Regions from separate parts of the Bacillus sp. NPDC094064 genome, predicted to be linked through region 2. Evidence: riboswitches for the same ligand, from Rfam matches in the RefSeq annotation. Region 2 holds a riboswitch; each other region holds the start of a gene.
What was found. Region 2 has a riboswitch for S-adenosylmethionine ahead of ACQKNI_RS05900 (Na+/H+ antiporter NhaC family protein). Riboswitches for the same ligand answer to the same signal wherever they lie in the genome.

Region 1 (10,367 bases), on a different contig from region 2:
TAGTAGCACGCGGAGCTAACCCATGTATCATCTCAATGAAAGGCTTAGAAATGGAAGGAGACAGCTTCGTATTACCAGCTGTACACGAAGCACTAGCACCGCTAGTAGCGGTTATTCCATTACAACTTATCTCATACTACGCAGCACTTCACCGCGAGTGTGACGTTGATAAGCCACGTAACTTAGCTAAATCTGTTACGGTTGAGTAGGATCTTGGTAGATTTGAAATAAAGATGCAATATTTTACCCCTTTAGATATAGCTATCTAAAGGGGTATTTTTGTGTTAAAAAGAACATCTAAAATCGATAGGAGAAAGTCAGGCTGCCCGTACTCCACTAAAGTATTACTTTTATTTATCTGAATTTTCCGTTATCATTTTAAGTATTCGTGAACAATTTCCTTTATTACGACAAGAAGAGACGAGAGATTATTAGGCATTACGAGGGGGCTTATTAATGCAAATAAATAAAAAAAAATACTTAAGTATAGAAGAGATTATTTCATTACCAACCTTATCAAGTACAAACATAAGCGATGATGGCAAGAACGTAGCATTTGTTAAGAAGGCAGCTAACTGGAAAGACAATACGTATAGAAATCATGTATGGATATATGAAAAAGATAAGGGCCAGAGTTACCCGCTAACAAATGTGGATATAGATAGTACATGCCCGTTATGGTCTCCAAAATCTAGGGATATTGCATACCTTAGCCCTGTTGGTAATGGAAAAAATCAGATCTTTATTAAATCAATAGATGGTTATGGCGGGGTGCAAATTACTGATGAGGAAGAAGGGATCAGTACATTCAAATGGGAGCCTACTGGTAAAGGTTTTTATTATGTTACGCAGTCAAAAGAAGGTGAGGAGATAAAGAAACGTAAGGAACGATATGGAGATTTCCAACATGTAGGTAAGGAACATCAGAATAATTGTTTATATTACATTGAAATAGAAAAAGTGATACAAAATGATAAAGAGGAACGAGAGATTAGCGGTGGTTATCCATTAACTGATGGGAAAGATTTTTATATCCATGGATTTGATATTTCAAATGATGGGACAAAGGTTGTATTTATGGCTACACCAAGCCCGAGCGATCATATGAATGGTGATCTATATATATTAGATGTTGCAGCTGGGGAACTACAAAAGATGAATGTAGACAAGTTGTTGGGAGGGAGCATTTGTTTTTCTCCTGAAGGCAGTAAAATATGTTATGCAGCGAGTATAAGGGAGAAGGATTACTATAGAAACCATATACAAGACAGTACATTAGAAATATATGATATGAATAATGGAGAGGTAATTCAGCCTCTAACAGGTTTTGATAGCACAGTTATGCCATTACAATGGACAGCTAGAGGAATTTTAATTAGATGGCAAGATAAAACGAATTATCGTATTGGATTACTAGCTGAAGATGGCACTGTGGAAGCATTAAGCGACAAAGTAGATGGCTTTATAATAGATGCCTCTATAACAAAGGATGGAAATCATATAACCTATAATAAGGCTATAACAAATGAAACCTTTGAAATCTATTTGGCCGATGAAAAAATAACGAATGAAAATAGCTTTTTTGAAGGGAAGCTTAAAAGTAACAGGGAAATCATCTCATGGAAAAGTTGTGATGGTCTTGAAATAGAGGGTGTTTTATCAACCCCAGTAGCGTTTGACGCAAATAAAAAATATCCTTTATTAGTAGTAATTCACGGCGGTCCGGCTTGGGCATCCTTTCCGATATTTTCAGACTGCTTCAATGAGAAATATCCGATTGAACAGTTTGTTGAAAAAGGCTTTATCGTTTTAGAACCAAACTACAGGGGAAGTTCTGGTTATGGTAATGAATTTTTAAAAGCAAACTATAAAAAACAAGGACTTGCTGACTATGATGATGTTATATCAGGGGTGGATAAGCTAGTTGATCAAGGGATGGTAGATAAAGATAGAGTAGGAGTTATGGGATGGAGTAACGGGGGATATATATCGGCTTTCTGTTCTACATTTAGTAGCAGATTTAAGGCAATTTCAGTTGGGGGCGGAATTACGAACTGGAGTACTCATTACGTAAATACAGATATCCCTTACTTTATTAGGATGCATTTAGGAAATACTCCATGGAATGATCCAGAGATATATATGAAAACATCACCAATGACGTATATTAAATCAGCCTGTACGCCTACGTTAATCCAACATGGAGAAAAGGATGCAAGAATTCCAGTTACAAATGCATATGACTTATATCAAGGATTAATGGATATGGAAGTTGATACAGAATTAATTATATTTAAAGGAATGGCATATAGTCCTGATCAGCCGGGAATGAATGTAGCTATTATGAAGCAGAATTTGATGTGGTTTTCACACTATATTCTTGGGGAAAGTATGGAGGATTTTAGTACTATATAATGGATATACGTACAAGGATTTTTCGTTGTGCAATCGGGCCAGATTGTTGTAAACTGCATTTAAACCATTATTGAGAAGATTTAAATGAGTATAAGGAAACGTAATTCGGAGGACTAATATGACAGAGAATAAAAATGTATTACCAGTAGAACAGCGTGAAGAACTATTAAAAGTATTACAAGCTCGTTTTGAGAAAAACATGAACCGCCATGAAGGTCTTGAATGGGCTAAAGTTGAGGTAAAGCTGAATGCTACCCCTGAAAAGTTATGGTCACTTAACGAAATGGAAGTAACGGGCGGTGAACCGGATGTTGTTGGGTATGACAAAGAGAAGGACGAGTATATTTTCTGCGATTGCTCAAAGGAGAGCCCTAAAGGCCGCAGAAGCCTTTGTTATGATCTTGAAGCGTTAGAAGCAAGAAAGAAGCATAAACCAGAAAATAACGCTATTGATGTGGCAGCCGCTATGGGTATTGAACTATTAACTGAAGAACAATATCGAGAGTTACAACAACTTGGAGATTTTGATATGAAATCATCAAGTTGGGTACAAACACCTTCAGACATTAGAGAACTTGGTGGTGCTCTATTTTGCGATTATCGCTTCGGACACGTTTTCGTGTACCATAATGGAGCAGATTCCTATTATGCTGCTAGAGGATTTCGTGGTTCTTTAAGGGTGTAAGTTGTATGTACATAAGAAAAGAGTTTGCATTTGGTGATCACTAAATGCAGACTCTTTTTTTCATGTCGTTATCTCGTAGGCGGTTTCTTAAATGATGGATTAGATTCGATGGAGTTGTCTGGAGTTACTGTTTTGTTCTATCCATAGGAATGGCATTTTTGAAATCATCTTCTGTGTAAAGGCCCCCGGTTTCTTCATACACTGAATCTTTACTTTGAATATAGTTTTTTGGTTTGGAAGGCTCATCTGGATTCATTATTGTTACTGGGGTTTCAGGGGCTTCTGAAACCTTTGTTTGTTGTAATGGTAGCGACGTAGAGAATATTGAAAATAGGACAATAGAAAAGAGACATACATTTTCATTGATAAAAAATTTAAACATACTAGCCTCCTTAAACTTGATTAGATAATTATATCATCAACCAACACTTAGTGATAATAGTTATCAATTAGTGTTGCCTTTTCATTTTTTCTCCCTACACTTATACAACGAATAGGTAATGGTAATATCCCTTTAAATTCAAATGCGTTATTAACTACGGTTTATAGTACATGATACTTCATAAATAGGAGTGGTTATTTTATTTTTTGAAATATTAAATTTTTGATGGTAAAATAAAAGTTGGAGATATATGGAGAGGGGATAAGGACTCAATATGTGGATGAACTTGTAATGATTCGAAAGTAGATAGATGAATTTTTCTCTCATAAGTGAGAGTTTATTTAGCTATCTGTAAATCATGCAAGGACTGCATATTTGGCTTGTACATCCCTTTTGTAAGGACAGATGCCTATGTGGGGAAAGTTTATATCTCTTATATAAAATATGCGTCCTTTAAACTTGGAGGAGTATATGATGAACCAATTAAAAAATAAAGTAGCAGTTGTTACAGGTGTAAGTCGTTTAGACGGTATAGGAGCAGCGATTTGTAAAGAATTAGCTGAGGCAGGATATGATATCTTTTTTACGTATTGGACAGAGTATGATAAAGAGATGCCTTGGGGCGTTGAGCAAAACGAACAAATACAATTAAAAGAAGAGTTATTAAAAAACGGTGTCAAAGTATCAAGTATGGAGTTAGATTTAACTCAGAATGATGCACCGAAAGAGCTTATAAATAAAGTTACTGAACAACTAGGATACCCTCATATATTAATTAATAATGCAGCGTATTCTACAAATAATGACTTCTCTAATTTGACTGCTGAAGAGCTCGATAAGCATTACATGGTAAATATTCGTGCGACCACATTGCTCAGTAGTCAATTTGCCCGAGGATTTGATAAAAAATCTGGTGGTAGAATTGTTAATATGACTTCGGGGCAATTTCAAGGTCCTATGGTTGGAGAATTGGCGTATGCAACAACGAAAGGAGCTATTGACGCTCTTACTAGTTCGTTGTCAGCTGAGGTAGCTTATTTAGGAATAACAGTGAATGCAATTAATCCAGGTCCGACCGATACAGGCTGGATGACTGAAGAGATAAAGCAAGGTTTAAAACCAATGTTTCCTTTCGGTAGAATTGGTGAGCCAAAGGATGCAGCAAGGCTTATTAAGTTTTTAGTAAGCGAAGAAGCAGAGTGGATTACTGGACAAGTTATTCATTCAGAAGGTGGATTTAAAAGATAAAAAGAAGGTATCTCCCCCTGGTGAGATACCTTCTTTTTTTAATCTTTTTTCAATCTTCGTGCAACACCATTCCCTAAAGACTGTAATCCTTGAACGAGGATAATCAGAATAAAGACGGTTGCATACATTACTTCAGGTTCGTAGCGTAAATGTCCGAAGCGATATGCTAAGTCCCCTAGCCCGCCAGCACCTACAAGTCCAGCCATTGCTGTCGCGCCAATTAAGCCGATTGTTGCAATTGTTAATCCAAGTACAAGAGATGGACGGGCTTCTTTCACCATAACGTGCCAAATGATTTTTATAGTAGAAACCCCCATCGCCTGATAAGCTTCAATGACGCCGCGATCTACTTCTAGTAAAGCTGTCTCCATTAAACGTGCAATATAAGGAGCTGTGAAGACGACAAGCGGTACGATAACACCTTTTACGCCAATGGATGTTCCCATTAGAAACTTTGTGAAAGGTAAAATAAAGAATAATAGAATGATAAATGGAAGAGAGCGAATGACATTAATAACTGTATTAAGAATAGGATAGATGATTTTATTTTCATGCTGTCCACCAGGTCTCGTTAAAACAAGTGTGACACCAAGTGGCAGTGCAATAAGAATAGAGATAAGTAATGAAATAGATGTCATTTGAAATGTTTGAATGGTTGCTTCCCATATTACGTTACCCCATTCATCCAAAAAGGACTTGTTTCCCATAGTCTGTTCTACCTCCTTCTACGATGATCCCTTGCTCTTGTAAAAATGATAAAGCACGGTGTACTTCGTTTTCTTCCCCTTGCATATGAACGACAAGTCTCCCATATGCCTCATGTTTTAACTGTGTAATATTACCGGACAAAATATTCGGATATACTTGGAAACGTTTTGTAGCGACAGCTAATGCTGGCTCTCCTGAAGCATTTCCTATAAAAGAAAGAGTTACAATCTCACCAGTAGTTTGTAGTTCTTTTTGTACTTCTTCTGGAATTTTTGCTGCAAATGCGCTGTTTACAAATTTCTTCGTCGTTACATGTTGTGGGTTTGTGAAAATATCTTTCACAGTCCCGCTTTCGACTACAGATCCGTGTTCCATAACGGCAACGCGATCACATATACGCTGGATGACATTCATTTCATGTGTAATGAGTAAAATCGTAATTCCAATTTCTTCGTTAATCTTTAATAGCAAATCAAGGATAGAATCGGTTGTTTCTGGATCTAATGCGCTCGTTGCTTCATCACTTAATAAAACTTCAGGTTCATGTGAGAGTGCACGAGCAATCGCAACACGCTGTTTTTGACCGCCAGAAAGCTCACTTGGATATGCATCTTTTCGATTAAAAAGATCGACAATGCGTAAATACTTTTCTACTCTTTTTTCAATTTCCGCTTTTGGAATACCAGCAAGGCGTAACGGTAATGCGATATTTTCATAAACGGTAACAGTTTTAAGTAAATTGAATCCTTGAAAAATCATCCCGATTTTTTGTCTCGCTTTTGCTAGTTCTTTTGTCGATAAAGTTGTTAAGTCTTGATTGTTAACAATGATATGTCCTGTCGTTGGCTTTTCTAATAAATTTACACAGCGAATTAATGTACTTTTACCAGCGCCGCTATAGCCGATGATTCCAAATACTTCGCCTTTTGCCACTTTAAGAGAAGTTGATTTAAGAGCTTCGACATTCCCTTTTTTTGTTGAAAATACTTTGGAAATATTTTTTAATTCGATCATTATAGTCAGCTCCTACCAAGACGGTAAAACAGAACCATCAAATTTTTTCTCGATAAATTCTTTTACTTCTTTAGATTGATAAGCTTTCTTTAATTTGTTTACGACAGCATCATCTTTATTTTCAGTACGAACAACGACCCAGTTCACATACGGTGAATCTTTCCCCTCGCGGAAAATAGAGTCTTTCGCTGGACTTAATTTTGCACCTAATGCAAAGTTTGTATTGATTGCAGCTGCTTTCACTTCGCTTAGTTGTGTTGGTAATTGAGATGCCTCTAATTCAACAATTTTTAATTTTTTTGGATTTTCAATTACATCTTTCGCAGTTGCCTTTTCTGTAGCCTTTGGATCAACCTTTAAAACCCCTGCTTTTTCGAACAGTTTCAAAGCTCGAAGTTCATTCGTCGGATCGTTTGGTACAGCAATTGCGTCGCCCTCTTTTAATTCCTTTATATCTTTTAAGCTTTTAGAATATACACCCATAGGGAATGTTACTGTTGAAAATACTTCCGTTAATTTCATGTTGCGTTCGGCTTTAAATACATCTAAATACGATTTCGTTTGATAGCTATTTACATCAAGGCTTTTTTCATCTAAAGATACGTTCGGTGCTACATAATCATTAAATACTTTTACATCAATTTCGAGACCATCTTTTGCTGCAACTTCTTTTACCTTTTCAAAAATTTGTTCATGTGGTCCGCCTGTTACACCGACAGTAATCTTTTTCTCATCTAATGCCTTAACTTCTTTATCTGAGCTGGCGCTACATGCGCCTAATAATAGTACTGCTCCGCTTACAATGCTTAGTAATACTTTCTTCATCTATAATTCCCCCTTAATATACATTCCAAAATAAAAAGCACCTCTCAAAATAAGAGAGGTGCCGAATAGACAAAATAGGTTCCTCTCTTATCTTCCAAAACGAAAACTCGTTTTGCAGGAATTAGCACCTTAGCTTATACGTTATAAGCTCGGTTGCCGGGCATCATCGGGCCAGTCCCTCCGCCACTCTTGATAAGAGTATGTGTATGTAGTTTTTTAATATGGTACTAATAGTAAATCTTACAAAAAGAATTGTCAACAATATTTTCAGAATATATTTTATTTTAAGGTAATCGAAACGTTTCCTTTTTTGCGCCCTGTTTCTACGTACATATGGGCCTCTGAAATGTCTTCTAACGGATAAGTTCTATCAATAACAGGCTTTAAATTTTCTGTTTCAGTTAGTTTTTTTAGTAGAAACATATCTTCTTTACTTACCTTTGCCATCATGCCATTAACAGATACATATACACCAGTAGGCGTTAATGCTTTTTTTCCAAGGGATCTTTTATGTTTTCCAACAGCATCAAATATAATATCATAGTATTCACCCTGCTTCGTAAAATCTTCTTTCGTATAATCGATTACTTTATCAGCCCCTAAAGATTGCACTAGTTCAAAATTTGAATTGCTACAAACAGCCGTAACGGTTGCGCCGAAATATTTAGCAAGTTGTACGGCAGCTGTTCCTACGGATCCAGATGCGCCGTATATGAGCACTTTTTGCCCTCTTTTTATACGGGCCTTTCTTAGGAAGTGTAATGCCGAAGTTCCGCCAAAGGGAATAACTGCGGCTTCTTCATACGTCACATTGGTAGGTTTTAATGCTACTAATCCACTTTCATGTACACATGTATATTCTGCATAACCACCAACATTAAGCTCTGTTAATGCAAAAACTTGGTCTCCTTTTTTAAATAGAGTTACATCCGTTCCTACTTCTTCGATTTCCCCGGATAATTCTACGCCGAGTATAGGTTTTCTAGGTTTTCTGAAACCCAATATAATCCGCATAGGAACCCAAAATAAGAGGGGGCTATTAAAGCCACGTATTCTACAATCTCCAGTCGTTACACTTGTTGCGTGAATTTTAACTAATACTTCATTCTTTTTAGGTTTAGGCTTTTCTATATTTTGAAGCTGGAGAACATTAGGTGGTCCATACTTTGTGCAAATAATAGCTTTCATAATGACCTCCTGAAATTAGTTGTTTTCTTTACATCATATTTAAGTATTTCTTGAAACATGTTGTTATGAGAGGAATAAAGTTTGAGCCAATACAATTGCCAGCAGCAAAGTGATAGTCTTGATGAGGGAGGGACCTGAAATAAGTGGGCTCTCTCTTTTTTGTTAATACTTTCTTCTTAGGAAAATAGGTACAATATGAAGAGGAAGAATGTTAGAAGAGGAGAGTGCCATTTGAAAAAAAGAAAGATAGTAGTTGTCATTATAGCGTATACGGTGTTGTTAACAGCGTCTATACAGACGTATAAAAAACAACTCGATCATCCTATTATGAGTGATGTAGGTAAATTGCTTCCGACAAAAATAAAACGTGTTGAAAGTGCTACGGATGAACATTCGTTAATAAAATTAGTGCAAGATGCAAAGGTTTCAGGAGAGAAGATTTCCATTGCGGGTATGCAACATAGCCAAGGCGGACAGACGTATTATCCGAACGGTACGATGCTTGATATGAAAGGATATAACGAAATATTAGAGTTTGATCCGGAGAAAAAGAGGATTAGGGTACAAAGCGGTGTTACATGGAATGATATTCAAAAGAAAATAAATCCATATGGTCTTGCGGTTCAGGTGATGCAGTCTCAAAATATTTTTACGGTTGGTGGTTCATTAAGTGTAAATGTACATGGACGTGATATTCGTCATGAAGCATTGATTGATACAGTTGAATCATTTCGACTATTAATGGCAGATGGTACTGTACGTAATGTAAGTAGAGAAGAGAATGCGGATTTATTTCCCTATGTCATCGGTGGTTATGGGCTATTTGGTGTCATTTTAGATGTGACGCTGAATTTAACAGATGATGAATTATATGAAATGCACACGAGAATGATAGATTATAAAGAATATACGACGTATTTCAAAGAGAAGGTAAGAAAAGATGAAAATGTTCGTATGCACTTAGCGCGTATTTCTGTCGCTCCACATTCATTTTTAAGAGAAATGTATGTGACAGATTATGTATTGGTAGAAAATCAACAGAGGCTGGAAGAGTACAGTAAATTAAAAGAAGAAAATATTATAGCAGCACCGAAATTTTTGCTTGGATTATCACGTTATAGTGATTGGGGAAAGAATACATTTTGGGATATACAAAGAAGTTATTTTGAGCGTACAGATGGACAGTTTGAGACGCGGAATAATGTGATGAGATCAGATAGTGCTTTTATGGAATATGAAAATCCGAACCTTACAGAAGTGTTACAAGAATACTTTGTTCCTATAGGCTCCTTCACGGAATATATAGATGATTTACGTACCGTATTAAGTGAAGAGGAACTGAATTTACTCAATATCACGATCCGTTACGTGGAAAAGAATGAAAATGCAGTTTTATCCTATGCGAAAGATGATATGTTTGCGTTAGTTCTTTTAATTAATCAAGGGCGCTCTGAAGATGAAATAAAGAAAACAGAGGGTGTCATTCGAAAAATGATTGATGTTACATTAAAGCATAACGGTAGTTATTATTTGCCGTATTATTCTTATCCAACGAAAGAGCAGTTAAGGAGGGCATATCCTCGTATAGAAGAATTCCTTCAGAAGAAGAAGGACGTAGATCCAGAAGAGAGATTTATGAATTTATTTTATAGGGAGTATAAGAAATGACATATAGAAGATTTGTAGCCTCACAAAGTATCATTATGATGGCAGGAAGTATGGTATTTCCTTTTTACATTCTATTGCTTCGGAATGTCGGGAACAGCTTCTCACAGTTTGGATGGGCTTATGGCTTATTTGCTTTAACTGCAGCGCTTGTATATCCGTTAGTAGGAAAGGTGTCTGATAGAGTAGGCGATAGAAAATTATTAATCATATATGCTTGGTCTATGGCGATATTAA
Region 2 (10,367 bases):
TAATGATAACGCTTACATAAGTTATCGTCAATAAAGAGCTTTGGCAAGATGAATAGCCAAAGCCTCTTATCATTTCGTCAATTGATGTCTAAATGCATAAATAACCGCTTGTGTTCGGTCACTTACATGTAACTTATTTAAAATATTACTCACATGTGTTTTCACTGTTTTTAGAGCGATAAATAGTTCATCTGCAACTTCCTGATTACTTTTCCCCTCTGCAATTAATAACAAAATTTCATATTCTCTTTCTGTTAAATCTTCATGCAAAGGTTGTTCCTTCTTCTGGCGCATACGCGACATCATTTTACCAGTGACTTTCGGCTCTAATACGGTTTCTCCATCATAAGTAGCTCGTACAGCGTCCGCAATATCACTTGCTCTTGATGTTTTTAATAAATAACTTGTTGCTCCGGCCTCAATAACAGGATACAATTTTTCATCATCTAAAAAACTCGTTACAACAACAATTTTCGCTTCTGGCCACTCTTGAATAATAGCCCTTGTTGCTTCAACTCCATCCATATCATCCATGACAAGATCCATTAAAATAATATCTGGCCTTAATTGCAGTGCTAGCTCTGAACCTTTTCTTCCATTTTCGGCTTCTCCAACTACTTCAATATCTGGCTGGGTTGATAAATACGCTGATACACCCATGCGAACCATTTCATGATCATCAACTAACAACACTTTAATCATACTTCTCCCCCTTTCTCAATCATAATTGGTACTTTCACTTCAATTTGCGTACCTTTTTTTGGAAAACTAAGCACTTTTAGCGTCCCACCGATTTCGTGAACACGCTCTTGCATAGATCTTAAACCATATGAACCTGCCTTATTAACTCCTACTTCAAATCCAACACCATCATCAATGATTTTTAATATCGCATATTGATCAATTTTCCGAAGACGTACTTCCGTTTTCTTTGCTTTCGCATGTCGTAACGTATTTGATAGCGCTTCTTGCACAATACGGAATAAATGGTCTTCTACACCTTTTTTTAATTCAATAGGTTCGATAAGCCATTCAATTTTCATATGTTGTTTTCGCGATAATTCCGTTAACAACTCTTCTATACCTTCAGTCAGTTTTTTACCTTCTAATTGTACAGGACGTAGATGAAGCAATAATGCCCTCATTTCTGATTGGGCATTTACAACCATATTTTCAACAAGCTGTAATTGTTTTTTTGTCGTATCTGGAAATTCAACCACTTGTTCATTAATCGCTGACATCATCATCGACATTGCAAAAAGCTGCTGACTTACTGAATCATGCAATTCCCTCGCTAATCGATGCCTTTCTTGAGAAATCGCTTCTTGCCTCATCTCTTCATTCCAATGAGCTCGTTCATTCGTTACTTTTTGAAATAGTCCCGCTTGCTCCTCTAATCGACGAGCAAGAACAATTACTTTTCGTTCCACTTCATGAAATTCATCGTCCGCAGTAAACGAAACATCACTCGGAAAATTCCCTCGTTCTACTTCAAATAGAAACGTATTTAATCCTTGTATACGCTGCTCTATATAATAACCGATTGCATACCCTACAATTCCCCCGATAAGTAAACTTGTAGTCATAATAAACAAGCCAATTGGAACAGAAGCGATGGATTCTTTCCATAGTAAATCATAAACTTGTTGTTCACTTTTCCATACATATACAATTATACAGATAAGTGCGATACTAACAGAGGACAACATAGAATAACGAATATACATCCACGAAATATTTTTTTGTTTCTTCATTATACTTTCCTCACTTCCGTATCGCCTACGACAAGCGAAGAAATAATTTTAATACGGCGAGGAGCTTCTTTATATTGCTCTGTTCTAAATGTAACATTACGGTTAAATCCTGTTTCTTCATGTCCTGGTAATAACACCCGTCCAACAATAACAGAGTGGTTTAAAGACAATTCAATATCGTACGGCACATATAAACGAATGTTCCCAACAACACCTCGAATAACAATTACTGTCTCTCCTTCTGGAATCATCGCATTCGTTAAATCAATTTCAACATCACAAGCACCATATTGAACATTAATATCCTCAAGTTCATAAATATGATCCATCATTCGGACATTACCTACAAACATATTTTTCAAATATGGCTCTGTGCGATATATTTGCTTCTCTTCATTTATATATCCTTTTTCTTTAATTTCAACCTTCATTGCTTTTTGCTGCTGTCCTTGCTGAATCAGTTGATAACCAATTAAAGCTAAACAAGCAAATACTACGAGTACAAAGGCTGCTGATGAGAATAAAAAGAATAAGAATACTATACCGCCAACAAATAAAAATACATTTCCCCTAACATAACGATTTTTCTTACGATAATGCCTTCCAAACATAATCATAATAAATGCAAAAATTAGACCACCTGGTTCAAAATGTCCAAGTATCATATCAAGAAAAAGACCGAATCCAAATATGATGAGGAGCATCCCCATTAATTGCGTTTTTGAAAATTGCTTTTTCATTTCAGCTCCTCCCCTCTTCGTTACATATACATAGAAGAAAAGGCATTGCTTTCCAACACCTTTTCTCCTATCACTATATCATAAGCCTGTTTTATAATATACTACAATTATTTTGTTACTTCCTTCGTTAACGACACTTCACTTTTTTCTTTCATTTCACGCTCAAGCTTTGCAATTTTCATATCAAATGTGTCACGCTCATGCTCCTCATTCATACGAGTCTCTAAGTCACGAATGTGATCTTCAATTTCTTCAAATCGTAAGAACGGATTATTTTCATCCATTTTATGCATAGCAGTATTCATACGACGATTTGCATGTGCCATATTTTCACGTGCCATTAGTTCCATACGCTTTGCATGCATTTCTTTTAATTTATTTTTCATTTCGGAAAGACGACGCTCTAACTCATCAATCTGCTCTACAACACCTGCATACATTTCTTCTAATCGAGTTACTTGCCCTTCATAATAAGCTACCTCTTCTAACGCACGCTCGTGCAATTGTAATTCGCCTGCTTCTTGAGCAATAACAGCTTGCTTTGATCTTTTATTAACAAAATAGCGTGCTTGCTCAAGCTCACGAGCGAAGTTAGATTTTAATGTTTTATGACGCTGAATTAGCTTCTCAATTTTTGTTATTTCACGCTCACTATCACGTAAATATTGGTTTAACATAGCAATTGGATTTTTTCTTTCTTTCTCATCTAACACGTTATGAAAATCAGCTAAAATTGCATCGCGTACACGTCCGAATAAAGATTGTTTCATTATAAATCTTCCTCTCTTCTACTTTATTTATAATTTGATTTATTGTTTTAGTTTTTCATTAATTTGTTCCACTCATCTTCAAAGTTGCTATATGGTTTAGAACTTTCTGAAGCAGCGTCAACAACTACATTTTTTTCTTTTTTCCACTCACGGTATCCATAGTATAAAACTACTAAAGCAGCGATACCGATTAATGCTGGTGAATGTGATAGGGCAATTGACAAGCCGATTAAACCGACAATACCCCAAGCTAACTTTCCAAAAAATGATTGTGCTCGCACAAATGATTTGTAGCTCCAGTACACTACTCCTGCTCCGATTGCGAATCCTACAATACCAGCAAGACTACCAAGAGCAATTAGAGCCAAAATACCGGCCGCGATAAACGCTAGAAATTGTTTCATCTTGTGCTTGCCTCCCTTCGATTTGATACTCTTATCTTAACTATTTTTTCATCTTTCCATAACGAGCTTAAGAACCGTTTTCGACTCAGACTTAAGACCGAGTTGCATTCAGCCTTTCGTAAAAACATATGGCGGGATAGACTGATTTACTTTTTTATTACACATAAAAAGCCGTACAGAGAATATTCCCTGTACGGCTTTCGTTACTATTAATAAACTTCATTTTTAATTATGCTGTTTTATGATACTCTTTCTTTCCCGCCACTTTAGAAAACCTCGGGAAACCGATTAATATAGAAATGATTCCACATACTCCAACTAAGATTGGATAAAACGCATATGGTAACAATTCAATCGGAGATAAAGCCGCAAATCCTGCTGCCGTTAACATTTGCGCACCATACGGAATTAACCCTTGCACACAACATGAGAAAAGATCTAGTACACTCGCTGATTTACGAGGATCAATTTCATATTGATCTGCAATGTTTTTCGCAAGCGGACCTGTAAAGATAATAGAAATCGTATTATTCGCTGTACACATATTCGTCATACTCACTAAGCCAGCAATACCAAACTCTGCTCCTTTTTTCGAACGAATATTACGTGTTAAAAGATTCATTAAATATTGAATGCCACCATTATATTGAATCAGTTCGACCATACCACCAATTAAAATAGCAAGTAATACTAACTCCATCATACCGCCTATTCCAGTCGTTACACTTTTAAAGAAACTCTCTAACGTGTAACTGCCATCTAAAAGACCAATAACGCCGGATAATACAGTTCCACCAGTTAACACAATAAGTACATTCCAGCCAAGTAGCGCTGTAATAAGTACTCCTGCATACGGTAAAATCTTTATCCAGTCAAAGCTATGAGCTTTAATGTCTGTATCATTACCTAAAGTAATCATTACTAATAGTACAATTGTAATGATAGCGGCTGGTAATACAATTAAAAAGTTCGTTTTAAACTTATCTTTCATTTCTGTTCCTTGTGAACGTACAGCTGCGATTGTTGTATCTGAAATAAATGATAAATTATCACCAAACATCGCTCCACCAACAACCGTAGCCATCGTAAGTGCAATTGAGATATCAGTTTGCCCACTAATACCTACAGCAATTGGTGCTAACGCAGCAATTGTTCCCATTGAAGTACCCATCGCTAATGAAATAAATGCCCCTATAACAAAAATTCCAGCTACGATAAATCCTTGCGGTAAAATTGATAACGCTAAGTTAACTGTAGAATCAACGCCGCCCATCCCTTTTGCTGTTTCAGAAAACGCTCCTGCAAGTACAAAAATCAGAACCATAATCATAATATCTGGGTTCCCTGCACCTTTAGCAAATCGTTCCACTTTTACATTAAAGCTTTCTTTACGATTCATCGCTAAAGCGACTCCTACAGCAATTGAAATTGCTACAAGTATCGGCAATTTATAGAAATCACCTGTAATAATTCCAGAACCAATAAATAGCGCCAAAAATATCCCAAGCGGTAATAAAGCCAAACCATTTCCTCTCGTTTCTTTCAAAGTACCATCTCTCCCTAGTTTCAACCTTTTTCTAATGAATAACAAAAGACCTCTTCCAATGAGAAGAGGTCTTATACATCTATAAGAAACACTCTTCTCATCTTTCAAGCACATGCTTGCTGGATTTGGCACAGCACTCTGAAATCGAGTCCGCTGCCGAGGCATCGTAGGGCCAGTCCCTCCGCCTCTCTTTATAAGAAGGTTTCATATTTATTTTTTAATAATAATTTCTTCCCTAACTTTACTTGCTTACAAAACAAAAGTCAATTATTTTTTGTATAGATTTTTTTGGTAATTATACAAAAATTTGAATGCAATAATCATTTTAACTTTTTTATTTCTTCTTCCAATATTGAAATCCAATAAAATTCACTCTTTTTTATTGTATCTATTATCCATTTTGTTGTATGCCAAGCTAACTCATATTCTTCCTTTGTAACATCGTCATTTTTATAAGCATCCTCTAACTCATCTTCATCCAATACATATATTTCACCATTTGGTAACAATACTACATCTAAATATAAATCATCAAAATAAGGTAAACCACGTTCGTCTATTTCATATTCCTTCGCTACGTCAATATAATATTGCACTAATTTTTGTTGATCGTCTAACATAGCTGTAATAGCAAAGTTTTTCCCGCTTATAAAATATTGCATCCATGTATACCCGTCATCTGCAATACAAAGCTCTTTACCATTGTATTCTTTATAACTAGGCTCTCTCACTTTTTTTATATCTAATATCCCTAACATACCTGCTTTAACTTGCTTGACTATATAATTTTTCTCTATTAGCCGCTTCCACGAAGAACCGTCACCATATTTTCGTTTCATTACGTCCGCTCCTCTTCTATATATAGAAAAGCTCTCACATATTATGTGAGAGCTTTTTCATATTATAATTAAGCCGCTTGACCCTTTTCAGATATCTCTTTTAAATAAGCTTGTCCTTTTTCAGCGTCATATTGACCTTCCCACTTAGACATAACTACAGCTGCTAAAGAGTTACCTACAACGTTAACCGCTGTACGAGCCATATCTAAAATACGGTCAATACCAGCGATGAATGCTAAACCTTCAGCTGGAATACCTACTGTACCAAGTGTCGCTAATAATACAACGAATGATACGCCCGGTACACCCGCGATACCTTTTGAAGTAACCATTAATACAAGTAATAATGTAATTTGTTCCGTAATGGATAAATCAATATTGTACATTTGCGCTAAGAAGATTGCTGCAATTGCTTGATATAAAGTTGATCCATCTAAGTTAAATGAATAACCTGTCGGAATAACGAAAGATGTAATCGCTTTCGGGCAACCGAATTTTTCCATTTTCTCCATAATTTTCGGTAAAACTGTTTCTGAACTTGCTGTAGAATACGCTAAGATCAGCTCGTCTTTTAAAATCTTAAAGAATTGGAAAATGTTAATTCCGAATATTTTCGCTGTAAGTCCTAACACGACCACAACGAAGAAGATCATTGCTCCGTATACTACAATGAGCAATTTCCCTAATGGAATTAATGAAGAAAGACCAAATGTAGAAACTGTAACACCAATTAATGCGAATACACCAAATGGTGCAAATTTCATAACTTGGTTCGTAACGTAAAACATGGCGTCAGCTACACCTTGGAAAAATTGTAGAACTGGTTTACCACGCTCACCAATTGCTGCTACACCTAAACCAAATAGTACAGAGAAGAAGATAATAGCAAGCATATCACCTTCAGCTAATGATTTCATGATGTTCGTTGGAACAATATTTACAAATGTATCCGCAAACGAATGACTTTGTACTTGTTCTGTTGTTTCTGCATATTTAGAAATATCTGTTTTTGTTAATTGATCCATATCAACGCCTTTTCCTGGTTGGAAAATGTTCGCTATTAATAGACCAACAATAATTGCAATTGTTGTAATAATTTCAAAGTAAAGAATTGTTTTTCCGCCTAGTCGGCCTAGTTTTTTAACATCGCCAACACCAGCAACCCCAACAACAATACTTGCTACAACAATCGGCACAACGATCATTTTAATTAATCGGATGAAAATATCGCCAATTGGCTGTAAGTACTTCGCAACTGCTGGATTATCAAAGAAAATCGCACCAACTGCAATACCTAGTGCAAGACCAATTAATATTTGCCATGCAAGTCCTATTTTTTTCATACTTGTTGTAACCCCCCTCGATGTGTCACTCTATCTATCTCTCATTCTATCTATATCTATAAAACTAAGAAATTAAGAGTATTACATATTATTCGACAATTCACTACATTTTGCCTCTGTTAAAAATCATAAATCAAAAATTAAAATCTGACAACTAAATAAGTTTGCCCGAACGCAAATAATTTTCTTGACAAAAACAAAACCCATGTCAGAAAACCTCACATGAGAACGATTCCTTACCAGTTTTTTATTGGCTTTTGCAATAATATTTAACTATATAAAACAAACGCACTTCCCCCCTTTATTTTACAAAAAAAGGAACGATATATTCTCTTTGCTGCACTTATAAAAAATGTAACTACTATGACAATTAAACTTAAAAGATGATAAATTCCGACAAAACTTAGCAATTTTATAAAATTTTCTTTACATTATGATTACAGCGATAGACACTCCTCTTCTTATGATATATAACATTCATAGGGAAAGGAGCCAAACAACAATGAAAAAGAAATTTGCAGCGTTTAGTGTTTTAGCAGCAGGAACGATTTTTGTTTCTCCCCTACTTTCACCTGTATACGCTGAAACGAATCAAGATAAATTATCTAACATACAATCAGAATTAGATGGCAAACAAAATGACTTACAAAATAAATCAGTTGAGAAAGAACAAATAGAAAAAGAAATTCAAGAATTACAAAAGAAAATCGACGAATTAACTACTTCTATTAATAAAAACGAAGCTGAATTAAATGATACGAAAAAAGAAATTAGCAAAACACAACAAGTAATTGCTGAAAAAAAGAAACATATAGAGCAATTACAAACAAACATAGATACGCGTCAGGAAATTATTAAACAGCGATTACAATCTATGCAAGAAAAACCTCGTACAAATATGATTACAGAGGTATTAACAACTTCTACAAACATTGCTGATCTTGTTGATAATATGTACTCCGTAAGTTTAATATTAAACAACGATACAGATATTGTGAAAAAACAAACATCTGATCAAGATGCTGTAACGACAGAAAAAGAAGCTGTTGAGAAAAAAGAGCAGCATCTGAAAGAATCTGAGCAAAAATTAGTACAAAAACAGCAAGAATTACAAAATAACCAACAGCAGCAACAAACTTTTATTAACGATCTACATACGAAAGTAGCAAAAGTAGACTCAGAGATTGAAGGATTAGAAGAAACAAAAAGTATTTTAGAAAACCAGCGTCAAGCTGTTCAAAAAGCAATTGAAGAAGAAAAACGTGCTGAGGAAGCTCGTAAAGCTGAAGAGGCACGCAAGGCTGAAGAAGCTCGTAAACACGCTACCGCATCTGCTCAATCCGCCCCGACACCACACGATACAAATATTGGCGGATTTATTAAACCGGCAGCCGGATCGAAAACTTCAGGATTTGGTACACGTTCTTTAGATAACCATAAAGGAATTGATATCGCTGCTTCAGGAACAGTACCTATTGTTGCTGCTGCTGACGGCGTCGTTATTCGCTCAGAATTATCATCTAGTTATGGAAATGTTGTGTACTTATCTCACCGTATAAACGGAAAAACATATACGACAGTATATGCTCATATGAGCAGCCGTTCTGTATCGAATGGACAAACTGTAAAACAAGGCGATCAGCTTGGATTTATGGGGAATACCGGTCAATCATACGGACAACATTTACACTTTGAACTTCACCTTGGGGAATGGAATGTCGGTAAGACAAACGCAGTTGATCCATCTCCTTATATCGGATTATAAAAAACTCGGTGCATACCGAGTTTTTTATTTACACTTCACACAATATAGGCCTTCCACATAGAATACAACTAAATGCCTACATTTTACGAGGTGGTTCATATGAATACACAATTACAACAAGAAATAGAAGAAGCTAGAGAAACGTACATTGGCCGGTTATTTACATTTGGTGGCTCAGCGTTATTTTTAATCGGTTCATTCATCGCAGTCGTCACAGCTTATAAAGCATATAATCGTTTATTGCATTCATCAACATAAAAAAGACGGGGATTCCCCCGTCTTTTTTATGCAAACATTTTAAATACACCTATCGCATTTAAAAACACAATGATTACAGTTACTGGAATAATATAACGAAGTAAGAAGAACCAAATGTTAAATAGCGTTTTCCCTTTCGTTTCCGTTACTTCTAATTCTTTCATTAGTAACTCTTTGCTCATTTTATTTGGTACAAATAGCGAAATAGCTAGTACCCCTAGCGGCAGCAACACATTGCTTACCGAAAAATCGACGAAATCAAAGAATGTTTTTCCAAATATTTTCACATCACTCATAACCCCAAATGATAACGCTGATGGAATTCCAACTGCAAAAATAAGAATACCAATTAATAATGATGCGGACGGACGCTTCTTCTCATTATCTTTCGCAACAGATGCTACAACAATTTCAAGCATCGAAATTGCTGATGTTAAGGTCGCAAAGAAGAATAAAACTAAAAACATAACAAAGAAAAATTGTCCGAATGGTATTTTCGCAAATACAGCAGGAAGAACGATAAATAATAGTCCAGGTCCTTCAGTTGGCTTAACTCCTAACGCGAAAATTGCCGGGAAAATTGCTAATCCTGCAAGCACTGTAATAAAAACAGTTAAACTTACAATAGATGTTGCTGATTTCGCCAAATGTTCCTCTTTCTTCAAATACGAACTATACGTTACCATTACTGAGGCACCTACTGTTAGCGAGAAGAAAGATTGTCCCATCGCATATAAAATCGTATCTGCTGTAAGCTTTGAAAAATCTGGTTTTAAGAAGAACTCTACCCCAGCCATAGCACCATCAAGCGTTAACGCACGAATAATGATAGCAATAAATAAAATAAATAATAGCGGCATCATGTACTTACTTGCCTTCTCTATCCCCTTCTCTACACCTTTACTTACAACAAAAATCGTACAAAGCATAAAGAGGAATTGCGCTCCA
Region 3 (10,367 bases), on a different contig from region 2:
TTGCGTCTTTTACAACACCAACAGTAAAAATGTCTTCCACTATCCGGATATTACGATTTCCACTCATCATTTTAGCTGGAGCATTTGGCGGCGTAGGTCTTATCGTCGGATTCGTATTTATATTAGCTCATTTAATTCGCTTAAAATCACTTGGATCACCTTATTTATTACCTTTATACCCATTCCGCGGGTTAGGGACAGCAGAAGGTCTCTTTCGCTTGCCGTTTAGTCAAACTGCGGGACGTGCCTCTTTTCTAAGACCAAAAAAGAAATGGCGCTATGATCCAAACAAAGCGAAAGAAAAACGTGATGGTGAGGAGAAATGAAAAATATTTTATTATGCTTTTTCATTGTCATTTTAATTTTTCAATCTGGCTGTACACAACCGAATATAGTAGACACACAGCGAATTATTCATGTCAGTGGATTCGATATAATGAAGGATAAAAAATTTCGTGGGACAATTCTCTACCCTGATTACACAAGAGGCGTACAATCAAAACCAGAAACACAATCCACTACTGCTGGTACCCTCGAAACAATCTCTTCACTTCTAAATGCAAAATCGCCACATACAATCGCTATAGGTCAAATGCGTGTTGTCCTATTTGGAAAATCATTTGGCGAACGTGGAATTGGGGATGTTATTAACAACTTACAACGTGATCCTAACATAGGGCGGGATGTACAGCTAGCGCTTGTAGACGGTTCAACAGAAGAATTACTCAAGCATATTAAAACAAATGGATCGCTATATCTGTCTGATTTACTGGAGCAAAATATAGAAACCGAGACAATTCCTCGGACGCCTTTAAATGTTTTTTTATATAACTTTTATTCATCCGGAAGCGATCCATTTCTTCCTTATATTAAAGCGGATGAAGATAAATCTGCTTCCATTATAGGACTCGCTTTTTTAAAAAAAGATAAAGTAGCTATGTACACAGATAAAAAAGGATCTTTTTTATTCAAACTACTCATTAATCCAACTAAAAATGGACGTTACGAAGTCCCGATACGTCAAGGTAAACATAAAGGCTTAATCGCCACTCAAAACTTATCCGGAAAGAGTGTTTGTTCTCTTTCCGACACTGGTGACATTCCGAAAGTTCGTATTCACCTGAAATTAAATGGACTCATAAAAAACGCTCCCGACTGGCTTGATTTAACAAAGAATAAAAATGTAACTTACGTAAAAAAACATGTTGAAACCACGCTTGAGAAACATTTGGACGAATTAATAAAACAATTCCAAGAAAAAGAAATCGATCCAATAGGTATACGTGAAGAAATTCGTAGTCACTCAAGAAAATGGAGCATGAAACAAATTCAAGACATGTATCCTAGCGTAGACATTGCTGTTAATGTGGAGATTAATGTCGTACAATCTGGTATCGGAGAATAGTGAGGTGCTATCATGACTGAACAAGATAAAACACATACTGTTTCCCCTTATTTCACATTCCTTCTATTACACTCCCTTCAAATCGGAGTGGGTGTATTAGGATACCAAAGAATTATTGCGCAATATGCCGGTTATGATTCTTGGATTTCCCTTATTGTTGCCGGCATTGTAACTCATATCGTATTATTTTGCATGCTGAAAATGTTAGAAAAAGATAATGATTTAATGAATATTCATACGACATGTTTCGGAAAGTGGCTTGGAACTTTTTTTTCCGTATGCTTTGCTGTATACCTTCTATTATTTTGCCTTACTGTTCTTCGTACATATATTGAAGTTATTCAAGTTTGGGTCTTCCCTACAATTAAACCGTGGAAATTAACTTTATTATTTTTACTGGTGGCTTACTACGTAATTAAAGGTGGTTTTCGCTCTGTAACAGGAATGTGTTTTTGGGGCGTCATAATACCGATTTTCGTCCTATTTTTCTTAGCTTTCCCAATGAAATACGCACATGTCCGTAACATTTTCCCAATTCTAACTCATTCACCTTTAGAAATTTTAACTGCAACGAAAGCATCTGCATTAGAATTTCTCGGATTTGAAGCAATCCTTATTTTTTATCCATTTATTAAAAAAGGAAAATCGTTAAATAAATGGGCACATGGCGGTATTACCTTTACAACTATTTTATACGTAGTACTAGCAATCGTGTCCCTTATGTACTATAGCCAAGGACAACTACATCATACAATTTGGCCAACATTAACGATGCTAAAAATCATTAAGGTTCCTTTTATCCAAAGGTTTGAGTACGTCATTATTTTCTTATGGTATCTAATTATTTTACCTAATCTTTGTTTAACAATTTGGTCTTCTTGTTGCATTAGTAAAAGATCTTTTCACATACCTTTTAAAATCACACTGCCATTTTTTATCGCAGCCATATTTATTTCGTCCTTATTTTTCACAAACCGTGAAAGCATCGATATATTAAATACAGTACTTTCTCAGGCGGGCTTATATATTGTATACGCTTATATTCCGATTTTATTTCTATTTCATTCACTACGATGGCGCTTCAAAAATCAGTCGAAAAAATCTTCCCCCAACGCACCATGATATTTGATACAATTTGGTTAATACATTTGTAAAGGGGACAAGCGAATGAAAAAGTATGTATTTTCTTTACTTGCGGTACTGAGCCTAATTCTTGCTGGATGCGGGAGTACTAGTACAAATGACAAAAAATCTTCTGAATCAAAAGAAGAGCATGATCATGCCACGCACACTCAGCAAGCTGACATTCAAGAAAAAACAAAAGGAATCGACACACTTCCGGCCTTCCTAGACAAGCTTGATCCACAAATGAAAGAAATCTACACTGTCGCTGGACAAAATGCAGAACTATTAGATTGGATTCCATGTTACTGTGGCTGCGGTGAAAGTGTAGGACATAAAAATAATAAAAACTGCTTTATTCGTGAAATTAAAAAGAACGGTGAGGTTGTTTGGGATTCCCATGCAACGACTTGCGTCAATTGCTTAGAAATCGCAGTAGAATCCGCTTCGATGAAACAAAAAGGAAAGTCAACGCTAGAAATTCGCAACTATATCGATAATAAATATAAAGAAGGCTACGGCAAACCAACACCTACACCAATGCCAAAAGCTTAATAAAAACGAGGACATGCCTCGTTTTTTCTTTTCATTCACATTTTTTCTTAACAAATTCTTTCAAGTGTATTTCCCCTTGCTTGTCACACACTATATATAACTCCTCAGTAAGGAGGGTACACAGTGCAAACATATAACGACTATGACAAAGCTCTCTATTACACGTATTGCTGTAATTGGGATAAATTACTCGTTCTCATGGTTCAAACGAACGATCAATTATTTTCTAAGCGTATTGAGCATTTTTTACACGCTTATCAATACAGTAAAGAACTACCAGAAGTTGATAAACAATTGCAGCTCCTATTTCAATATATTGACCACGCATCCCAAAAGTCACATATAGAAGAAGTAGAGCAAATTCAAATGTAAAATATAGCGCTATTCTCTTGCAGAGAATGGCGCTTTTTTAAAATGTTTATATCAATAAAGGTTTCTCCTTATAAAACTTTTATTGATAAACATATTTTTTCTTTCTTTTCTGTACTACTTCATACTATAATTTAGTATGTAACTATTATAAGAGAGGTATAAAATATGGGACGAGAAAAAAAGCAAGAATATGCTTTATTTACCGCGTGGGGTGCTTCTTTTATTGCTACACTCGGAAGTCTATACTTTTCCGAAATCATGAAATTTGAGCCTTGTGTCCTTTGTTGGTACCAACGTATTTTTATGTATCCATTCGTTTTATGGCTCGGTATCGCTGTAGTAAAAAAAGACTATCGCATCGCAAGTTATTCTTTACCAATCGCAAGTATTGGTGCTTGTATTTCTTTATATCACTATGCAATTCAAAAAATCGCAGCATTTTCAGCTGCTGGGGCAGCTTGCGGTCGTGTACCTTGTACGGGAGAATACATAAATTGGTTCGGCTTTGTGACAATCCCGTTCTTAGCACTTATCGGCTTTATTACAATCGCTGTTTGTAGCTTTATTGTAATCAAAAACAAATAAGGAGATGAAAGAATGAAAAAAATGCTTATATTTGGCGGTATTATTATTGCCTTGTTTGCAGCAATTTTCGCTGTCACACAAATGGAAGAAAAAAATGCTACTAGCCAAAAAATTGATAATACTACTGATAGTAAAACAAATGGCCCTGACTACTATACAAATAAAATCTCTCTTTCAGATCTTCAAAAGAATTTAAAAGAGAAAAAAGAGGAAACAGTATACTTTTATCAAACATCTTGCGTTCATTGTCAAAAGCTATCTCCTATCGTAGTACCGATGGCTAAAGACTTGAACGTTGATATGAAAGTTATGGATATTGAAAAATTAGATGCTCCTTGGGATGAATATAAAATTACAGGAACACCAACAATCATTCATTTTAAAGATGGCAAAGAAATAAGCCGTATTAGTGGTGAACAACCGAAAGACAAATTAAAAGAATGGCTTGAACAAACAAAGAAATAAAGAGAAAAGGAAACTCCTTCTATACATGAAATGCTTATAAAATCCCACACTAATATATAAGGAGGGGGTTTTATGCCAGAAGTGAAATGCTCTGTTTCCAATTGCTCATTTTGGGGACAAGGTAACTTTTGTCAAGCAAGTTCAATCGTTGTTCAACCAGATGCACAAGAGGCTGGTCAGAATACAAATGATTCGTATACAGGTGCTGTTTTAACAAACGAAACACTAGAAAGTTCTGTAGCAACAAGTGTAGAAACTTGTTGTCATACATTTAAGCCAAAATATTAAACAAAAAAGCATACGATTAATCGTATGCTTTTTTACATTCCCCTCCAAAAATCATGCATGATAAAAAAGTACAAAATAACGAGAACGACTGTCCCACATAAGGTAATGCGCCGATATATACTCTTCTCTCCTTCCCTCGCTTTAACAAATGCACAAATAAATCCGAAGAACAATATTAAATCCACATATGGAACATAAAAAGAAAAGACGAGAAACGCATACAAATACACGATAAATAAGCAGGTCGTTACTAAGAAAATTTTAAATGCAAATTCACTTTTCATACTGTAACCGCCCCCAATCTGTACTGTATTATATTCAACAAAATACAATAGTTGCTGTTTCTTTTTTCATCCTGCTATTTACGAGCATCGCGATTCGTTTAAACTAATAATTCATACAAAATCTGCTTCACTAAATTACAAATAAGCTACCGCCTATACACGGTAGCTCTTACAGTACATTATATTTCCGTTTATATATATTACTTAAAATCGAAGAAGGAATTTGCTCATAACGAACTTTTTCTCCCGTTTCATCCATAATATACAAATTGTTTCCTATATAATATGTTCTATCTTTCCTTTTGGCATACACTGCATACCTTTCGTTTGGTAATACTGTTTTTACTTTTGTTAATTGCCCATTTGGCTCTTGCCAATATATATTGACACGGTCTACTAACGTAAGTATTCCAATTTGGTCTTCTTCCACTTTACGACCATTCCAGCTCACAACGCGATACCCCAGCTTATTCGCTTCAAATTCGGGACTCGTATGAAAACGAGAAATGATTACTTTTGTCTGCAATTGTACTCGGTCATATAACCATTGTATATCTCTGTCATGCATGCGAATACAACCATTCGATTCCCTACTTCCAATCGTCCATTCTCTATTTGTCCCGTGAATTGCATACTCCTTTTTATCTAATCCAAGCCACCTTGTACCAAGAGGATTATTCGGTGCACCACCAGGTATCTTTTTACGATGGTATTCTTTATTTTTATATTTAGTTATAATACAAAAGTTTCCTTCTGGCGTTGGGGTGCGATCCCTTCCAGTCGTTATTGGAAATGTCCTCGTATAGTTTCCATCTTCAAAAAAAGATAGCTGATTTGTCGTAAGATTCACTAGTATTAAATGATCTGTATTAGCAAAAGCGCTAGCTGGTAGGCAGAAAAATAGGATTACGATACACCATATTTTTTTCATCTAAATCCTCCCTAGCACTAATATCATAATAAATGCAATTAGCTTTACTTTGCTCTTATAGATGAAAACTATCCATTTACAATAACGCCTCCGTTTACATGTATCATTTGCCCTGTCACATATGTGGAATCCCCAGACGCTAAATATACATACGCAGGCGCTAATTCATATGGTTGACCAGGTCTTTGCATCGGAACATTACTCCCAAACTGTGATACTTTCTTCTCATCAAAACTTGATGGGATAAGTGGCGTCCAAATCGGCCCTGGTGCAACACCATTTACACGAATCCCTTTTTGCACTAACGACTGAGAGAGTGATCTTGTAAAAGCTACAATCGCTCCTTTCGTTGCAGAATAATCAATTAACGTTTCATTTCCTTCGTACGCAACAATAGAGGCTGTGTTTATAATGACATCCCCTTGTTTGAAGTGAGAAAGTGCTGCTTTCGTAACATGAAAATAAGAAAAAATATTAATGCGAAACGTTTTTTCTAGCTGTTCCGCTGTAATATACTCTAACCCTTGCTGCGGATATTGCTGCGCGACATTATTTACTAAAATATTCAAACCGCCTAGCTGCCGGACGGTCTCTTCCACAATATGTTTACACTGTTGTTCATTACTTAAATCACCTGGCAACAATACACACTTTACGCCTTCTTTTTCAACACGTTGTTTCGTCTCATTTGCATCTTCTTCCTCATCTAAATAAGCAATCGCAATATTTGCTCCCTCTTTTGCAAAAGCGATAGACACAGCTCGTCCAATCCCGCTATCTCCCCCTGTAATTAATACATTCTTTCCTTTTAACTTGTCGCTACCTTTATAATTCGGATCTTCAAACTGCGGAAGTGGATTCATGAATGATTCAATACCAGGCTGTTTATTTTGATGTTGCGCAGGCATTGTTACAAAGTTTTTTTGCTGCGGCATACTTTCAATCAGCTCCTTTTCCTTATCATGTGCACAATAACAAAAACTACTTACACATAAAAAACGTAATTTACACGTAGTTCTACGATTAATATTCGAATTTACGACACAAAATATGAGTTATCATAAACTTTTTATGCAAAACTATTGCAAAACGCACAAAAAACGAATATTATATATAACTGTTGTGAAAATTATTCGTAAACAGAAAGGATGTTTATATGTTTAACCTTTCAAAACATAAAACTTCTATTAAAACTGAAATTATGGCGGGTATTATTACCTTCTTAACAATGGCATATATTATTGTCGTAAACCCTGTCATCCTTGGTGATGCAGGTGTCCCATTTGAACAAGCATTTACAGCAACAATTATCGCTGCTGTTGTCGGAACATTATTTATGGCGATCTTTACAAACTTACCAATCGCAATTGCACCAGGTATGGGATTAAATGCTTACTTCTCTTACTCTGTTGTAAAAGCTCATGAAGGCATGACTTTCGCAATTGCATTCTCTGCTGTATTCGTAGCTGGTATGATTTTAATTTTGTTATCATTCACATCATTCCGTACAAAATTAATGGAAGTAATTCCTGAAAACTTAAAACATGCACTTACTGCTGGTATCGGTCTTTTTATCGCTTTTATCGGTTTACGCTTAACAGGAATTGTAACAAAACATGAATCTAACTTAGTTGGACTTGGTGATCTTCATTCCCCTCCTGTTTTACTAGCATTAGCTGGACTTGGAATTACAATTATCCTTATGTCTTTAAATATAAACGGGGCACTATTTATCGGAATGTTATTAACTGGTATGATTGCTTACTTCACAGGTCAATTAACATTTTCAAATGGCGTTACATCAATGCCTGGATTACCAGAAGGAATTATCGTTGCAAATCCAATTACTGCTGTATCTGATGTAATTAATTACGGATTATACGGTGTTGTGTTCTCCTTCTTCCTTGTTACATTATTCGATACAACAGGTACATTGCTTGGCGTTGCACAACAAGGCGGATTTATGAAAGATGGAAAACTTCCTAAATCAGGACGAGCACTTCTAGCTGATTCGTTCTCAGCAACAATTGGATCTATGTTCGGAACAACACCATCAACAGCTTACATTGAATCATCTGCTGGTGTTGCAGCTGGTGGGCGTACTGGTTTAACAACCGTTACAGTAGCTGTACTATTTGCAGTAGCAGCATTCTTCGGACCTTTAGTGAGCGCTGTTTCTGGTGTATCAGCTATTACAGCACCATCATTAATTATCGTTGGTAGTCTTATGATGGGTTCAGTTCGATATATCGATTGGGATACGTTCGATGAAGCATTCCCAGCATTCTTAGTAATTTTAAGCATGCCACTTACATCAAGTATCTCAACAGGGATTGCACTTGGATTTATTTCATACCCACTTATGAAAGTGGCAAAAGGACAATTCCGTGCTGTTCATCCACTTATATATTTATTTGGAATTTTGTTTGCTTATCAATTGGTATTCTTACCACATTAAAATCCCTCTTTGTGAGGGATTTTTTTATGAAAAATTATTTGACAACACGACAAAATTGTGGAATAATTCGAAATAGTTAAATATTCGATGTCTTATCAAGAGCAGGTGGAGGGATGAGCCCTACGAAGCCCGGCAACCGACCCATTTATGGGCACGGTGCTAATTCTTACAACACGTTGTGTTGAAAGATAAGAGTAATATGATAAGACGTCTTTTCTATATGAAAAGGCGTTTTTTATTTTCACTCCCTCCTCTCTCTTCTTAATTTAGGAGGGATTTTTTTATGAAAAAATTATGTTCCATCGTACTTATTTTTCTCTTATTTACATTGACAGCTTGTACAAATGAACAAGATGCTATCTCCTCACAAAAGCAACAAACTGTGAAAAAAGCGACTACAACAGTAGAAAACAACTTACCAACAGAAGTTCCAAGCCAAGTGAAGAAGCCATTAAAAATCGCATTAATCATGCAAATGTCCATCGGAACTTTTTCCTCTCAATATATTGAGGGTGTCAAAAAACAAGTCGAGCTATTTGGCGGCAGTGTACAAGTCTACAATTCTGATAACGATTTAGCAAAAATGGCTGCAAATTTAGATACTGCTATTAATTCAAAAGTGGATGGAATTTTAATTGATCACGGCCGCTCTGAAGCACTAAAACCGGGAGTAGAAAAAGCTTTGCAGGCGAACATTCCCGTAGTGGCATTTGATAACGACCTACGCCTGCCTGGTGTAACGATTATTGATCAAGATGACTATAGCCTTGCATGGAAATCCTTAAAAACATTAGCAGAAGATTTGAATGGACAAGGAAATATCGCAGTCGTATGGGTTGGCGGATTTGCTCCAATGGAACGTCGCAATGTTATCATTGATGCTTTTTATAAACGTTATCCAAATATAAAAGAAGTTGCACGATTCGGTACTGCTAGTAATAACACACCGCTTGATACACAAACACAAGTAGAAGCCTTACTAAAAAAATATCCGAAAAAAGGAGATTTACAAGCAATTTTTGCTTCGTGGGATGAGTTTGCTAAAGGGGCTGTTAAAGCACTTGAACAAGCCGGTCGTACAGATATAAAAGTATACAGCATTGACTTAAGTAATGAAGATTTACAACTCATACAAAAAGAAAACTCTCCTTGGACAGCTACTGCTGCAACTGATCCAGCTGAAGTAGGTAAAGTTCAAGTGCGATTTTTATACAAAAAAATTGCTGGTGAACAAACGCCAGATATTTATTCACTAGAACCTTATTTAGTAAAGAAAAATAGTTTACCAAAAGAAAATATAACGATGGATCAGTTATCAAAATATATAAACGGTTGGGGAGACTCAAAAGATGCATATTCTCCTTGGATGAAAAAATTAGAGAAGGAGAAAAAGTGATGACATTCTCTCTTCAAAACATTACACATTCTTATCATGTTGCCACACCTGTTCTAGAAGATGTTTCTATTCATATTCGAAAAGGAAAAGTGCACGCTTTACTAGGAATGAACGGTGCAGGAAAAAGCACTTTACTAAAAATAGCAACTGGTGAATTTCAACCAGTTGCTGGCAATATAAAAATTGATAATCAGTCTGTTTCCTTTACTTCACCACGCGATGCAAAACAGCACGGTATTTCTTTCGTAACACAAGAAGTAGATCACGGACTTATTCCCGGATTATCTGTATTAGAAAATGTACTTATCGATCATTTAGCAATGCAAAATAAAGTACTATTTTCAAAGTCAAAATTAGTCGCACTCGCTAAACAACACTTGCAAACTGTACAGGTAAATTTAAATGTTTCAGAAGATGTTTCAAACTGCTCATTACATGAAAAACAATTACTTCTTATCGCAAGGGCTTTATCTAACAATACAAATTATCTTTTATTAGACGAGCCC

Region 1: it holds a riboswitch for S-adenosylmethionine, as region 2 does, so the genes downstream of both, ACQKNI_RS24865 (MetQ/NlpA family ABC transporter substrate-binding protein) here and ACQKNI_RS05900 (Na+/H+ antiporter NhaC family protein) in region 2, are expected to answer to the same signal.
Region 3: it holds a riboswitch for S-adenosylmethionine, as region 2 does, so the genes downstream of both, ACQKNI_RS16680 (sugar ABC transporter substrate-binding protein) here and ACQKNI_RS05900 (Na+/H+ antiporter NhaC family protein) in region 2, are expected to answer to the same signal.

The regions. Positions count from the first base shown of each region.
Region 1 is NZ_JBNNUI010000015.1:61,631-71,997, reverse strand. Features, by position in the region: gene glmS (glutamine--fructose-6-phosphate transaminase (isomerizing)) at 1-209, shown strand, start outside; gene ACQKNI_RS24895 (S9 family peptidase) at 457-2,415, shown strand; gene ACQKNI_RS24890 (DUF4256 domain-containing protein) at 2,534-3,100, shown strand; gene ACQKNI_RS24885 (hypothetical protein) at 3,225-3,482, opposite strand; gene ACQKNI_RS24880 (SDR family oxidoreductase) at 3,954-4,730, shown strand; gene ACQKNI_RS24875 (methionine ABC transporter permease) at 4,769-5,437, opposite strand; gene ACQKNI_RS24870 (methionine ABC transporter ATP-binding protein) at 5,412-6,452, opposite strand; gene ACQKNI_RS24865 (MetQ/NlpA family ABC transporter substrate-binding protein) at 6,465-7,277, opposite strand; SAM riboswitch class I at 7,362-7,476, opposite strand; gene ACQKNI_RS24860 (NAD(P)-dependent alcohol dehydrogenase) at 7,557-8,465, opposite strand; gene ACQKNI_RS24855 (FAD-binding oxidoreductase) at 8,697-10,133, shown strand; gene ACQKNI_RS24850 (MFS transporter) at 10,130-10,367, shown strand, end outside.
Region 2 is NZ_JBNNUI010000002.1:246,288-256,654, reverse strand. Features, by position in the region: gene ACQKNI_RS05930 (DUF3922 domain-containing protein) at 1-73, opposite strand, end outside; gene ACQKNI_RS05925 (response regulator) at 70-702, opposite strand; gene ACQKNI_RS05920 (sensor histidine kinase) at 699-1,754, opposite strand; gene liaF (cell wall-active antibiotics response protein LiaF) at 1,754-2,494, opposite strand; gene ACQKNI_RS05910 (PspA/IM30 family protein) at 2,602-3,264, opposite strand; gene ACQKNI_RS05905 (flagellar basal body rod protein) at 3,312-3,668, opposite strand; gene ACQKNI_RS05900 (Na+/H+ antiporter NhaC family protein) at 3,898-5,214, opposite strand; SAM riboswitch class I at 5,309-5,414, opposite strand; gene ACQKNI_RS05895 (DUF402 domain-containing protein) at 5,535-6,053, opposite strand; gene gltP (glutamate/aspartate:proton symporter GltP) at 6,122-7,396, opposite strand; gene ACQKNI_RS05885 (murein hydrolase activator EnvC family protein) at 7,899-9,161, shown strand; gene ACQKNI_RS05880 (hypothetical protein) at 9,261-9,419, shown strand; gene ACQKNI_RS05875 (sodium-dependent transporter) at 9,446-10,367, opposite strand, start outside.
Region 3 is NZ_JBNNUI010000007.1:23,918-34,284, reverse strand. Features, by position in the region: gene ACQKNI_RS16740 (spore germination protein) at 1-326, shown strand, start outside; gene ACQKNI_RS16735 (Ger(x)C family spore germination protein) at 323-1,405, shown strand; gene ACQKNI_RS16730 (GerAB/ArcD/ProY family transporter) at 1,418-2,527, shown strand; gene ACQKNI_RS16725 (PCYCGC domain-containing protein) at 2,573-3,082, shown strand; gene ACQKNI_RS16720 (YhdB family protein) at 3,206-3,454, shown strand; gene ACQKNI_RS16715 (disulfide oxidoreductase) at 3,620-4,039, shown strand; gene ACQKNI_RS16710 (thioredoxin family protein) at 4,052-4,504, shown strand; gene ACQKNI_RS16705 (DUF1540 domain-containing protein) at 4,577-4,792, shown strand; gene ACQKNI_RS16700 (hypothetical protein) at 4,825-5,076, opposite strand; gene ACQKNI_RS16695 (L,D-transpeptidase) at 5,246-6,007, opposite strand; gene ACQKNI_RS16690 (SDR family oxidoreductase) at 6,076-6,942, opposite strand; gene ACQKNI_RS16685 (NCS2 family permease) at 7,164-8,465, shown strand; SAM riboswitch class I at 8,555-8,660, shown strand; gene ACQKNI_RS16680 (sugar ABC transporter substrate-binding protein) at 8,749-9,861, shown strand; gene ACQKNI_RS16675 (sugar ABC transporter ATP-binding protein) at 9,858-10,367, shown strand, end outside.